4 regions of the Citrobacter portucalensis genome follow, and region 4 is predicted to be linked to each of the others. Evidence: predicted binding sites of a transcription regulator. Region 4 holds the regulator's gene; each other region holds the start of a gene.

Region 1 (3,145 bases), 1.4 Mb from region 4:
AACGTTTTCTCCGCGACAGTCGGCAGATGCAGCACGCGGTTAACCGCATCTGCAATCGAGATTTCACCACGATTCAGGGCATCGCCTTTGGCTTTCAGCGTCTGCACATCGCGGGTCATTTTCGGTGTTTTACCCAGCAGCACATCAAGCGGCATGTCGATCGGCTGGTTGTCGAAGTGGCTGTCGCTCAAGGTCAGATGCTGTTCTTCGGTAGCTTCACCAATCACCGCATACGGCGCGCGCTCGCGCTTACACAGTTCGTCAAACAGCGGCAATTGATCGGCAGCAACCGCCAGCACGTAGCGTTCCTGGGATTCGTTACACCAGATTTCCAGCGGGCTCATACCCGGCTCATCGCTGAGGATATCGCGCAGCTGGAACTTACCGCCGCGACCACCATCGCTTACCAGCTCCGGCATAGCGTTAGACAGTCCACCCGCGCCAACGTCATGGATAAACAGAATCGGGTTCGCATCCCCCATCTGCCAGCAACGGTCAATAACTTCCTGGCAACGACGTTCCATTTCCGGGTTGTCACGCTGTACGGAAGCGAAATCAAGATCGGCATCAGACTGGCCGGAAGCCATAGAGGAGGCTGCCCCGCCGCCAAGGCCAATGTTCATTGCCGGGCCGCCGAGGACGATAAGCTTAGCGCCAACGACGATCTCGCCCTTCTGCACGTGATCGGCACGGATGTTACCGATCCCGCCTGCCAGCATGATCGGTTTATGGTAACCGCGCAGCTCTTCGCCGTTGTGGCTGTTGACCTTTTCTTCATAGGTACGGAAGTAGCCAGTCAGCGCCGGACGACCAAATTCGTTGTTAAACGCCGCGCCGCCCAGCGGGCCTTCGGTCATGATATCAAGCGCGGTAACAATACGGTCCGGCTTACCGAAGTCTTCTTCCCACGGCTGTTCAAAGCCAGGAATACGCAGGTTGGAAACGGAGAAACCCACCAGCCCGGCTTTGGGTTTTGCACCGCGACCTGTTGCGCCCTCGTCGCGGATTTCGCCGCCGGAGCCGGTTGCAGCACCTGGCCACGGAGAGATGGCCGTCGGGTGGTTGTGAGTTTCAACCTTCATCAGGATGTGGGCTGGTTCCTGATGGAAATCGTAGCGGCCGGTTTTGTGGTCGGCAAAATAGCGGCCCACTTCAGAGCCTTCCATTACCGCTGCGTTGTCTTTATAGGCAGACAGCACGTGGTCCGGCGTGGTTTCGAAGGTATTCTTGATCATCTTGAACAGCGACTTCGGCTGCTGTTTACCATCGATAACCCAGTCGGCGTTAAAAATCTTGTGACGGCAGTGCTCAGAGTTGGCCTGCGCAAACATGTATAGTTCAATATCGTTCGGGTTACGTCCCAGTTTGGTGAACGCATCCTGCAGATAGTCAATTTCGTCTTCCGCAAGCGCCAGACCCAGACGCAGGTTAGCGTCGATTAGCGCCTGACGCCCCTCACCCAGTAGATCAACGCTGGAGACCGGCGCCGGTTGGTGATGGGCAAACAGTTTTTCGGCATCGTTCAGCGCAGAGAAAACAGTCTCCATCATGCGGTCGTGCAGTTCGTCGGCCACCATCTGCCATTGCTCAGCGGTCAGCGTAGAGGCTTCTACATACCAGGCAATGCCACGTTCCAGGCGGCTAATTTGGTGCAGACCGCAGTTGTGGGCAATATCAGTCGCTTTAGAAGACCACGGGGAGATGGTGCCAGGGCGAGGCGTAACCAGCAGCAGTTTGCCTTCCGGGGCGTGGCTTTGCAGAGCAGGGCCATATTTCAGCAGGCGTGCAAGCTGCGCGTGCTCATCTTCATTTAACGGTGCATTCAGATCGGCAAAATGGACGTACTCGGCGTAAATGTTGTGGACCTGGAGGTTGGCAGCCTGAAAACGTGCCAGCAGTTTGTTAATACGGAATGCAGACAGTGCAGGTGAACCACGCAGAATTTCCATCATAAGTCTCTCGTCTTCTAAGCTTTCGGTGTGCCCAAGTGGGGGAAACGGGCGTCATTATAAAGAATCTACCGCCCCGACGAAACCGTTTGCGTCGAAATAAAATCACGACCGTCACTTATCATCAAATGCAGTCAGATTTCTGAATAAGTTGCCAACTGACGCAAGTTTAAGCAAAATGGCGTTCATTAATGACGACTTCACTTCTTAATCAACACCACAGCAGACAGAGACAACGTACGGTTCAGAGAATTAACTAATTGAAAAAATTAAAGATTAATTATCTGTTCATCGGCATATTGACGCTGTTGTTGGCAGCGGCCCTTTGGCCATCTATTCCCTGGTTCGGTAAAGCCGAAAATCGTATCGCCGCCATTCAGTCGCGGGGAGAGCTGCGCGTCAGTACCATTGATTCGCCATTAACTTACGCGACCCTCAACGGCAAAAAATTCGGTCTGGATTATGAACTGGCCCAGGAATTTGCCGACTACTTAGGCGTGAAGTTAAAAGTTACCGTACGCCAGAACATCAGCCAGCTTTTTGACGACCTGGATAACGGCAATGCCGACCTGTTAGCCGCAGGCCTGGTCTATAACAGCGAGCGGGTTAAAAATTACCAGCCCGGCCCGACCTATTATTCGGTTTCACAACAGCTGGTGTACCGGGTTGGGCAATACCGTCCGCGCACGCTTGCCACGGTGAACGAAAACCAACTGACTATCGCCCCGGGGCATGTGGTGGTTAATGACCTCCAGCAGCTAAAAGAGAAAAAATTTCCCGATCTGAGCTGGAAAGTCGATGACAAAAAGGGCACCACCGAACTGCTTGATGATGTAATCGCCGGAAAGCTGGATTACACCATTGCCGATTCTGTTGCCATCAGCTTATATCAACGCGTGCATCCTGAGCTGGCCGTAGCGCTCGACGTCTCTGACGAACAACCGGTGACATGGTTTAGTCGGCTGGACGATGACAACACGCTGTCTGCCGCCCTACTGGATTTCTTCAACACCATGAATGAAGACGGTTCTCTGGCACGGCTGGAAGAGAAATATCTCGGGCATGGCGATGATTTTGACTATGTTGATACCCGCTCCTTTTTACGCGCCGTAGACAGCGTGTTGCCGGACCTCAAGCCGCTGTTTGAGAAATATGCGCAAGAGATAGACTGGCGACTGCTGGCCGCTATCTCATAT
Region 2 (3,145 bases), 2.4 Mb from region 4:
GTCCGGAGCGAACTGCAAGATCAGCGGCTGCTGGGAAACGCCCAGGCCGACGGCCAGCGACAGCGCGATAATCAGAATCGCACGGCGGTTCAGTGGCTCGCGGGACACGATACGCACGCCGGATGCCGCGATCGTACCGAACATCACCAGCGTTGCGCCGCCGAGTACCGGCTCAGGAATATGCTGTACAAAACCGCTGACCGCCGGGAACAAACCCAGCGCGATCAGCATCAGCGCCACCACAAAACCGACATAGCGACTGGCAACGCCTGTTAATTGAATAACCCCGTTGTTCTGGCCAAAACAGGAGTTAGGGAAGGTGTTGAACACGGCGGAAACAAACGAGTTCAGACCATTCGCCAGCACGCCGCCTTTCAGGCGTTTCATGTACAGCGGACCAGAAACCGGCTGCTCGGAGACGTCGGAGGTGGCCGTAATATCACCGATGGTTTCCAGCGAGGTGATCATAAAGACCAGCATCAGCGGCAGCAGTAAACTCCAGTCGATACCCAGGCCATAATACAGCGGCGTTGGCACCATCAGCAGGTCCTGGCTTACCTGTGCGGTATTTTGCGGCAGCATGTCCATAAACCAGGCCAGCAGATAGCCTGCCGCCATCGCAATCACCAATGACGCAACGCGCAGGTACGGGTTGCGTTGACGGTTAAGCAGGATGATTAGCGCCAGCACCACGCCTGCCAACAGTAAATTCTTCGGCGCACCAAAGGTGTTGTCGCTCATTGCGGCATAGCCACCGCCAATCGATGTCAGACCCACCTGAATCAGCGACAGGCCGATAATCATCACCACCACCCCTGAGACCAGCGGAGTAATAATACGACGCGCCAGGTGCAGGACACGCGAGATAACCATCTCGGTGCAGCTTGCCAGCATCAGCGTACCGAACAGCGCCGCCATCATGGTTGGGACATCTGCGCCACCGGTTTTTAGCGCCGTACCGCCCATAATCAGTGGCGCAACAAAGTTAAAGCTGGTGCCCTGAATGGATAGCAGCCCTGAGCCGACCGGCCCCCAGGCTTTGATCTGAATGATAGAAGCCACGCCGGAGGCGAACAGCGACATACTGATAATGTGTTGAGTATCCTGAGCCGGTAAACCAAGCGCCTGGCAAATTAACAGAGCAGGGGTGATCACCGCGACGAACATGGCCAGCAGATGCTGGCAGGCGGCAAACAGGGTCTGGGCTAACGGGGGGCGATCTTCAAGACGGTAAATCAGTTCACTGTTGTGAGTCTGCGCAACCGGTTGCGCATTTGTTGACTCTACGGCGTTAACGGACATCAGAGGCAATCCCATGGTGGAAAAGCGGTGATTTTATCTGACCAGGGCAGAAAAGCAAACGTTTGCTAGCAGGTATTCTTAATATTTAAAACGGATAAACAAACATTTTTATATAACTTTTCATCATTTTCTGCTTAAAATCCACTCCGAAAACTCAATAAGAGCTAAAAATCGGTCTGGAATGCATCGTGCGTGATTGTGCTAAACGCACTAATGGAGCTGTAAATGTTTTATCTCGATACGTTATCAACGCTGGTTGCGGCAACCCTTGTGTTGCTGCTGGGACGTAAGCTCGTCCAGTCTGTTTCCTTCCTGAAAAAATACACCATTCCCGAACCTGTAGCGGGCGGATTGCTGGTAGCGATTGCGCTGCTGGTACTAAAAAAAAGTATGGGTTGGGAAGTGAACTTCGACATGACCCTGCGCGACCCACTGATGCTGGCCTTCTTCGCCACCATTGGCCTGAACGCCAATATCGCCAGTCTGCGTGCCGGTGGCCGTGTGGTGGGAATCTTTCTGATTGTGGTTGTTGGCCTGCTGCTGATGCAAAACGCCATCGGTATTGGTATGGCGACCCTGCTGGGCCTGGATCCGCTGATGGGGCTGATTGCTGGTTCAATAACCCTCTCTGGCGGACACGGAACCGGGGCCGCATGGAGCAAGCTGTTTATTGAACGTTATGGCTTCACCAATGCAACTGAAGTGGCGATGGCTTGCGCAACGTTTGGCCTGGTTCTGGGCGGATTGATTGGCGGTCCGGTGGCGCGCTATCTGGTCAAACACTCCACCACGCCTGACGGCATGCCTGACGATCAGGCCGTGCCGACCGCGTTTGAAAAGCCGGACGTCGGGCGCATGATCACCTCGTTGGTGCTGATTGAAACCATCGCGCTGATCGCTATCTGTCTGACGGTGGGTAAAATCGTTGCGCAAATGCTGGTGGGAACGGTGCTGGAACTGCCGACCTTCGTTTGCGTGCTTTTTGTTGGGGTGATCCTCAGTAACGGCCTGGCGCTACTGGGCTTTTATCGGGTATTTGAGCGCGCGGTTTCGGTGCTGGGTAACGTAAGTCTGTCGCTTTTCCTGGCGATGGCGCTGATGAGCCTGAAGCTGTGGGAGCTGGCTTCTCTGGCTCTGCCGATGCTGGCAATTCTGGTCGTGCAGACCATTTTCATGGCGCTGTACGCGATATTCGTCACCTGGCGCATGATGGGTAAGAACTACGATGCCGCCGTGCTGGCAGCCGGACACTGTGGTTTTGGTCTCGGCGCGACGCCGACGGCGATTGCCAACATGCAGGCGATTACCGAACGTTTTGGACCATCCCATATGGCGTTTCTGGTGGTGCCGATGGTGGGGGCGTTCTTTATCGATATCGTCAACGCGCTGGTGATTAAGCTGTATCTGCTGTTACCGATTTTTGCGCAATAACGGCTGTGCGGCGGGGTAACGTCCGCCGCCGCTATGAATTAACTACGCGTTGGAGTAGCGTTCGGTTTCCGGCATCCAGCGCTCTATCAGTGCCACGGCCTGTTGCGGATAACGTTCGTGAATATGGTGGGCAATGCGCTGAACTTCCGGGATAATAGCCTGATCGCGCAGTAAATCTGCGACCTTGAATTCTGCTGTTCCGGTCTGGCGAGTACCTAACAGCTCGCCGGGGCCGCGAATCTCTAAATCTTTTTGCGCAATTACGAACCCGTCATTGCTGTCTCGCAGAACCTGCAGGCGTTTCTGCGCGGTTTTAGACAGCGGTGATTTGTAGAGCAGAACGCAGTGGGAAGCCACCGCGCCACGGCCTACGCGACCACGCAACTGGTGCAACTGGGCCAGACCTAAGCGT
Region 3 (3,145 bases), 590 kb from region 4:
ACACCGAACTGCGGCTCATCCTGATGCGCAGCGCGAACTTTATCTTTGTATTTGTTCCATAACACGGTACCAGCAACCGCACCGCCGCCCACCAGAAGCGCGCTGGTGCCGTATTTACTCAGTAATTTACGTGAAGATTTGTTGGCAACCAGTAATCCTGCCAGACCGCCTAACGCGCCTGGAACCAGAAGTTTACTCAGCCCTTGCTCGCCAGAAGATGACGTGGAGGATCCTTTTTGCCCAAGAAGAGATTGTAGTTGATTCAGCCAATTAGCCATTTTGCCCCTCAAGTACAGACGAATAATCATCAAAGCGTACCCGAGGGGATGTCAGGAAGTGTTCAGGTCATCAAAAGATGTGCAAATACCTGCGTTACTGCGGCTGATACTCCGCCGTTCCGGCTTTGCAGTCGACTTTTACCTGATAGTGAATATCCGCGCTTTTACCGCGAACCGTCAGGGGAACTGACCATTTCCCGTCTTTGCCCGTAATATCGGGCGTGTTGACCCAGGCGACAGGGTCGGCTTGCCCGACAAGTTTTTGATCGTCAGCCCAGCGCGCGATGCGATTTTGCTGATAGTCACGTTTCACGCTTGCCGCAATACCGTCAGCATCCAGTCCTTCGCACTTGGGGAACTGAACATTCTTGCTTTCCATATTTGCCGCAAATACCGATACGCTGGCAGACAATAACAGCAGGCTCAATAACGCTCTTTTTTTATACATTCTTTTCTCCTTAATCTCCCCTTCGTCCTTCAGGTTGCCTGCGGCAACGTGAAATAACGTCAGAGATTGCACAATGATTCAGGGAAAAGCATGGTACAAAACGTCAGGAGCGCAAGTCGTTTCAGGCAGCCTGAGTATCATCCTCAGTGTGTGCATCGTTTTCGACAGCCTGTGGCGAAGGCAGCTTGCCGTTTTTCAGAATGGCGCTCAGCACATCTTTTTGCTCAGCCAGCCACAGGGAAAGAGCTTCACGCTGCTCGTCTTCGAGCGCTACCGGCGATTGCTCCAGCCATGTGTCGAGCAGATCTGCTGTATCCAGCATTTTGTCATACGCATCGGCTTCCTTTTTGCTGGTAAACGACATTTTTTCCTCACCTTCCCGAATGACTACGTATTGAACTTCAACCGCCATTTTTGCAGCCTCTTAAATTACCTGTATTTATGTACAGTATATTCTTTTTAAGCCCTGAAATCAACCTGGTAATAAAGACAGACGCAAACGTTTTCGTATATACTGCGCCCAGATAAAACAGGGGATTAATTTATGACGTTATTAGGCACAGCGCTGCGTCCCGCAGCAACGCGAGTGATGTTATTAGGTTCAGGTGAACTGGGTAAAGAAGTGGCGATTGAATGCCAACGCCTGGGTGTGGAAGTCATTGCCGTGGATCGTTACCCCGACGCGCCAGCCATGCACGTTGCCCATCGCTCCTACGTAATTAACATGCTGGATGGCGAGGCATTACGCCAGCTTGTCGAACGTGAAAAACCACATTACATCGTGCCGGAAATAGAGGCGATTGCCACGGATATGCTGATCAAACTGGAACAGGAAGGTCAACACGTTGTGCCTTGCGCACGAGCGACCCAACTGACCATGAACCGGGAAGGAATCCGTCGCCTCGCAGCCGAAGAATTGTCTTTACCTACATCATCTTTCCGTTTTGCAGACACCGAAACACGATTTCGTGAAGCCGTTGCCGAAATCGGCTATCCCTGCATTGTGAAGCCGGTAATGAGTTCTTCCGGCAAGGGGCAGAGCTTTATCCGTTCAGCCGATCAGCTCACCGAGGCGTGGAACTATGCTCAACAGGGAGGCCGGGCAGGCGCCGGACGCGTTATCGTCGAAGGCGTAGTGAATTTTGATTTTGAAATCACCCTGCTAACCGTCAGCGCCGTTGATGGTGTGCATTTCTGCGCGCCGGTAGGTCATCGCCAGGAAGATGGCGATTATCGCGAGTCCTGGCAGCCGCAGCAGATGAGTGACCTGGCGCTGGCGCGCGCGCAGGAGATTGCCCGCAAGGTGGTACTGGCGCTGGGCGGTCACGGACTGTTTGGCGTGGAGCTGTTTGTCTGCGGTGATGAGGTGATTTTCAGCGAAGTCTCCCCTCGCCCTCACGACACGGGTATGGTGACCTTAATTTCGCAGGATCTGTCTGAGTTTGCCCTGCACGTACGTGCATTTCTCGGTCTGCCCGTTGGCGAAATCCGCCAGTATGGACCTTCTGCTTCCGCCGTTATTTTGCCGCAACTTACCAGCAAGAATATCACATTTGATAACGTGCAAGCCGCTGTAGGTGTGGGTATGCAAGTGCGTTTCTTTGGCAAGCCGCAAATCGACGGAAGCCGTCGTCTGGGCGTTGTGCTGGCCACAGCACAGAACATTGAAGATGCGGTGATACGCGCGAAAGACGCAGCCGCACAGGTGAAAGTCGCAGGATAAAAACCAGACCCGTAGGCCGGATAAAGCATTGATGCCGTATCCGACCTACGGTTTACGCATTAACGGCTTACTGCTTCGCGCCTTCTACTGCTTCACGAGCCAGCTTGGTAATACGATCGTAATCACCCGCTTCCAGCGCATCCGCCGGAACCAGCCAGGAACCACCGATGCACAGCACGCTTTTCAGTGCCAGGTAGTCACGGTAGTTCGCCGGAGAGATACCGCCGGTTGGGCAGAAACGCACCTGAGAGAACGGACCCGCAATTGCCTGCAGCGCTTTGGTACCGCCATTTGCTTCAGCAGGGAAGAATTTGAACTCTTTCAAACCGTAGTCCATACCCAGCATCAGTTCAGACACGGTGCTGATACCAGGGATCAGCGGAATAGTGCCTTCCGTTGCGGCTTTCAGCAGCGGCTCGGTCAGGCCCGGGCTGATAGCAAACTGCGCACCGGCTTCGGTCACTTCAGCCAGCTGTTGCGGATTCAGTACAGTACCTGCACCAACGATAGCGTCCGGAACTTCTTTTGCGATCGCGCGAATGGCATCCATCGCACATGCGGTACGTAAGGTCACTTCCAGAACGCGCACGCCGCCTGCAACCAGCGCTTTTGCCATCGGCACTGCGTGTTCCAGTTTATTAACCACGATAACCGGTACAACCGGGCCAGTGGTCAGGATTGCTTCTGCACTTGTCT
Region 4 (3,145 bases):
AGACGTCCACACCTTTGGCAATGACGGGCAACAACCCCATTGGCGAAAACTCGGTGGTGCCAATACCAAACGCCCCGATTGCCAGCGCCAGTAAAGGGTAATTGATTTTCATATTTCGACTCCATATCGTCGAGCCGTGGCACGACATAAAATAAGAGTCAAAAGCATGACATTGATCGCAAAATTAATAAAGTTAACAAAACTGCAAAAGACTTTTGCTTATTCGCAAACAATAGCGGGGAAAAACGAGTCGAAGGGATGAGGGAGAGCTAACTCCCTCGGGGAAATCAATGCAGCGCTGCGGTCAGACCACCCGCGACGATCAAACCCAGAACAATAATGGTAGTCACTAACGAAAATTTCAGATCGGTGCTCATCAAGTTTTCTCCTTTTTATTCCCACACAAAAAGTGATATTGCGCATTTTTACACACTTGAAAGCAAAAATCTCTCACGATTTATATTGATAACTGCTTTTAACTCTTCCCCTTTTCGTTAAGATCAGACAAAATTCCACGCTTACTTGATTAGCGTACCGGCCATTGACCCCTTCCTGACGTTCCGTGTCGTTTTCCCGGCGTGCCGCAACCCTTACGTTGCGATAAGGGTGTGTAAAGGCAAACGTTTACCTGGAGTATTCTCAGGAGCTTAGGATATGGTCTGGAGTGAGATGTAATGGCAACAATTAAAGATGTAGCGAAGCGAGCAAACGTTTCCACTACAACCGTATCACACGTAATTAACAAGACGCGCTTTGTCGCGGAAGAAACACGTAATGCTGTCTGGGCAGCAATCAAAGAACTGCACTATTCTCCGAGCGCAGTTGCCCGCAGCCTGAAGGTAAATCACACCAAGTCTATCGGCTTGCTGGCGACCAGCAGCGAAGCGGCCTATTTCGCCGAAATTATCGAAGCCGTTGAGAAAAACTGTTTCCAGAAAGGCTATACCCTGATCCTGGGTAACGCATGGAACAGTCTCGAAAAACAGCAGGCTTATCTGTCGATGATGGCGCAAAAGCGCGTTGATGGTCTGCTGGTGATGTGTTCTGAGTATCCGGAGTCGCTGCTTTCGATGCTCGGAGAGTATCGCCATATCCCGATGGTCGTCATGGACTGGGGCGAAGCAAAAGCCGACTTTACTGATACGGTCATTGATAACGCCTTCGAAGGCGGTTACATGGCGGGCCGGTATCTGGTAGAACGCGGTCATCGTGAGATTGGCGTGATCCCTGGCCCAATGGAACGTAACACCGGGGCCGGGCGTCTGGCTGGCTTTATGAAAGCGATGGAAGAAGCGCTGATTAAAGTGCCTGAAAACTGGATTGTCCAGGGCGATTTTGAGCCTGAATCCGGCTACCGCGCCATGCAGCAAATTCTGTCGCAGTCTCATCGTCCGACCGCGGTCTTCTGCGGTGGCGATATTATGGCAATGGGTGCGCTGTGCGCCGCTGACGAAATGGGACTGCGCGTACCGCAGGATGTCTCACTCATCGGCTACGACAACGTGCGCAACGCCCGCTTCTTCACGCCGGCCTTGACGACCATTCACCAGCCGAAGGATTCACTGGGTGAAACGGCCTTCAACATGCTGTTAGACCGTATCGTGAATAAACGTGAAGAGTCACAGTCTATCGAAGTGCATCCACGCCTGGTTGAGCGTCGCTCCGTTGCCGACGGTCCGTTCCGCGATTACCGCCGTTAAGCCTGTTGTGCGGGAGTCTCATCTGGCTCCCGCAGCCATTCCTTGTTCAACGTTTCACTATCTCCTAAATAGTCCAGCAGCCAACTCAATGCCGGTGACGTATCGTTCTGCTGCCATGTCAGGCAGCATGCGGCATCAGGAAAAGGGTTCTCCAGTTGCAGCGCAACCCATTTACCGCTATCGATCCACGGCTTGGCAAAATGCGTCGGTACCATGCCCACGCACAATCCCGCGGACAAACAGGTCGCAGAAGATTCCCAGTCCGGCACGACGACGCGCTTTTGGTTGTCCAGCAGCCAGGTAATACGCTTCGGCAATGTTCGGGAGGTATCTTCGCGCACCAGTGACGGCCAGTTGCGCAACGTGTCATCACTTAACGGTCCAGGCATTGACGCTAGTGGATGATGGCTGGCTACCACGCAGCTCCAGCTCAGCATTCCCATATCGCGGAAGGTATAGCGCCCCCCGACCGGAATGGCCTGTGTGGCCCCGATGGCCAGCTCCACACGCCCATCAGACAGTGCGTCCCACACGCCGTTAAACACTTCCTGAAAAACTAACAACTCCACATCATCAAAGTGACGGTAGAAATCCACGATCATCTGTCGGGTACGATCCGGGCGGACAATGTTATCGACGGCGATCGCCAGCTGTCCGCGCCAGCCGTTGGCAATTTGCTGACATTGCTGGCGCGTGATCTGCATTTTTTTGATAACAGAGCGGCCTTCTTTTAAAAACCATGCCCCGGCAGGCGTTAATTCCACATCCCGATGGCGTCGCTCAAAAAGTGGCACCGCCAGCCACTCTTCCAGCTGGCGCACGGTGTAGCTTACCGCCGAAGGTACACGGTGCAGCTCCTGCGCGGCCGAACTAAAACTGCCGTTACGCGCAACCGCATCAACCACTTCAAGTGAATATTCCGACCACATATTCTGCCTGCAAAAAATTTGAAATCAGTAAGCAAATATTAGCGTTTCACAGCGAGAATTACACTCACTACACTCAGCGGCATTGTTCTACTGCTAAAAAAGAGAAATGATGATGCAACCTGGGAAAGGGTTTTTAGTCTGGCTGGCAGGTCTTAGCGTGCTCGGTTTTCTGGCAACGGATATGTATCTACCCGCCTTTGCTGCTATTCAGTCCGATCTGCAAACACCTGCATCTGCCGTCAGCGCCAGCCTGAGCTTGTTCTTAGCGGGGTTTGCCGTCGCGCAACTGCTGTGGGGGCCGCTTTCTGACCACTATGGCCGCAAGCCTATTTTGCTGCTGGGTTTATCTATCTTCGCACTGGGCAGTCTGGGCATGCTATGGGTTGAAAACGCCACTGGTCTGCTGGTACTGCGATTTGTTCAGGCCGTTGGCGTCTGTGCGGCATCGGTTATCTGGCAAGCGCTGGTTACCGATTATTATCCTTCACAAAAAGTAAACCGCATCTTTGCCACTAT

Evidence for each region. Region 4 encodes PurR, which represses purine synthesis genes. Its sites were predicted from a motif close to CANGCAAACGTTTGCNTG; they were not measured.
Region 1: purL (phosphoribosylformylglycinamidine synthase) is a predicted target of PurR. The motif match lies at 2,028-2,045, and genes of this name have one in related genera.
Region 2: gltS (sodium/glutamate symporter) is a predicted target of PurR. The motif match lies at 1,354-1,371, and genes of this name have one in related genera.
Region 3: purT (formate-dependent phosphoribosylglycinamide formyltransferase) is a predicted target of PurR. The motif match lies at 1,219-1,236, and genes of this name have one in related genera.

What each region holds. Positions count from the first base shown of each region.
Region 1 covers NZ_CP092466.1:1,359,338-1,362,482, reverse strand. Annotated here, with positions in the region: gene purL (phosphoribosylformylglycinamidine synthase) at 1-1,952, opposite strand, end outside; gene mltF (membrane-bound lytic murein transglycosylase MltF) at 2,210-3,145, shown strand, end outside.
Region 2 covers NZ_CP092466.1:95,181-98,325, forward strand. Annotated here, with positions in the region: gene xanP (xanthine/proton symporter XanP) at 1-1,302, opposite strand, end outside; gene gltS (sodium/glutamate symporter) at 1,528-2,733, shown strand; gene recG (ATP-dependent DNA helicase RecG) at 2,776-3,145, opposite strand, start outside.
Region 3 covers NZ_CP092466.1:2,177,735-2,180,879, reverse strand. Annotated here, with positions in the region: gene LY264_RS10570 (tellurite resistance TerB family protein) at 1-278, opposite strand, end outside; gene yebF (protein YebF) at 373-726, opposite strand; gene yebG (DNA damage-inducible protein YebG) at 848-1,138, opposite strand; gene purT (formate-dependent phosphoribosylglycinamide formyltransferase) at 1,271-2,449, shown strand; gene kdgA (bifunctional 4-hydroxy-2-oxoglutarate aldolase/2-dehydro-3-deoxy-phosphogluconate aldolase) at 2,517-3,145, opposite strand, start outside.
Region 4 covers NZ_CP092466.1:2,770,239-2,773,383, forward strand. Annotated here, with positions in the region: gene LY264_RS13465 (MFS transporter) at 1-112, opposite strand, end outside; gene cydH (cytochrome bd-I accessory subunit CydH) at 288-377, opposite strand; gene purR (HTH-type transcriptional repressor PurR) at 675-1,700, shown strand; gene punR (DNA-binding transcriptional activator PunR) at 1,697-2,629, opposite strand; gene punC (purine nucleoside transporter PunC) at 2,742-3,145, shown strand, end outside.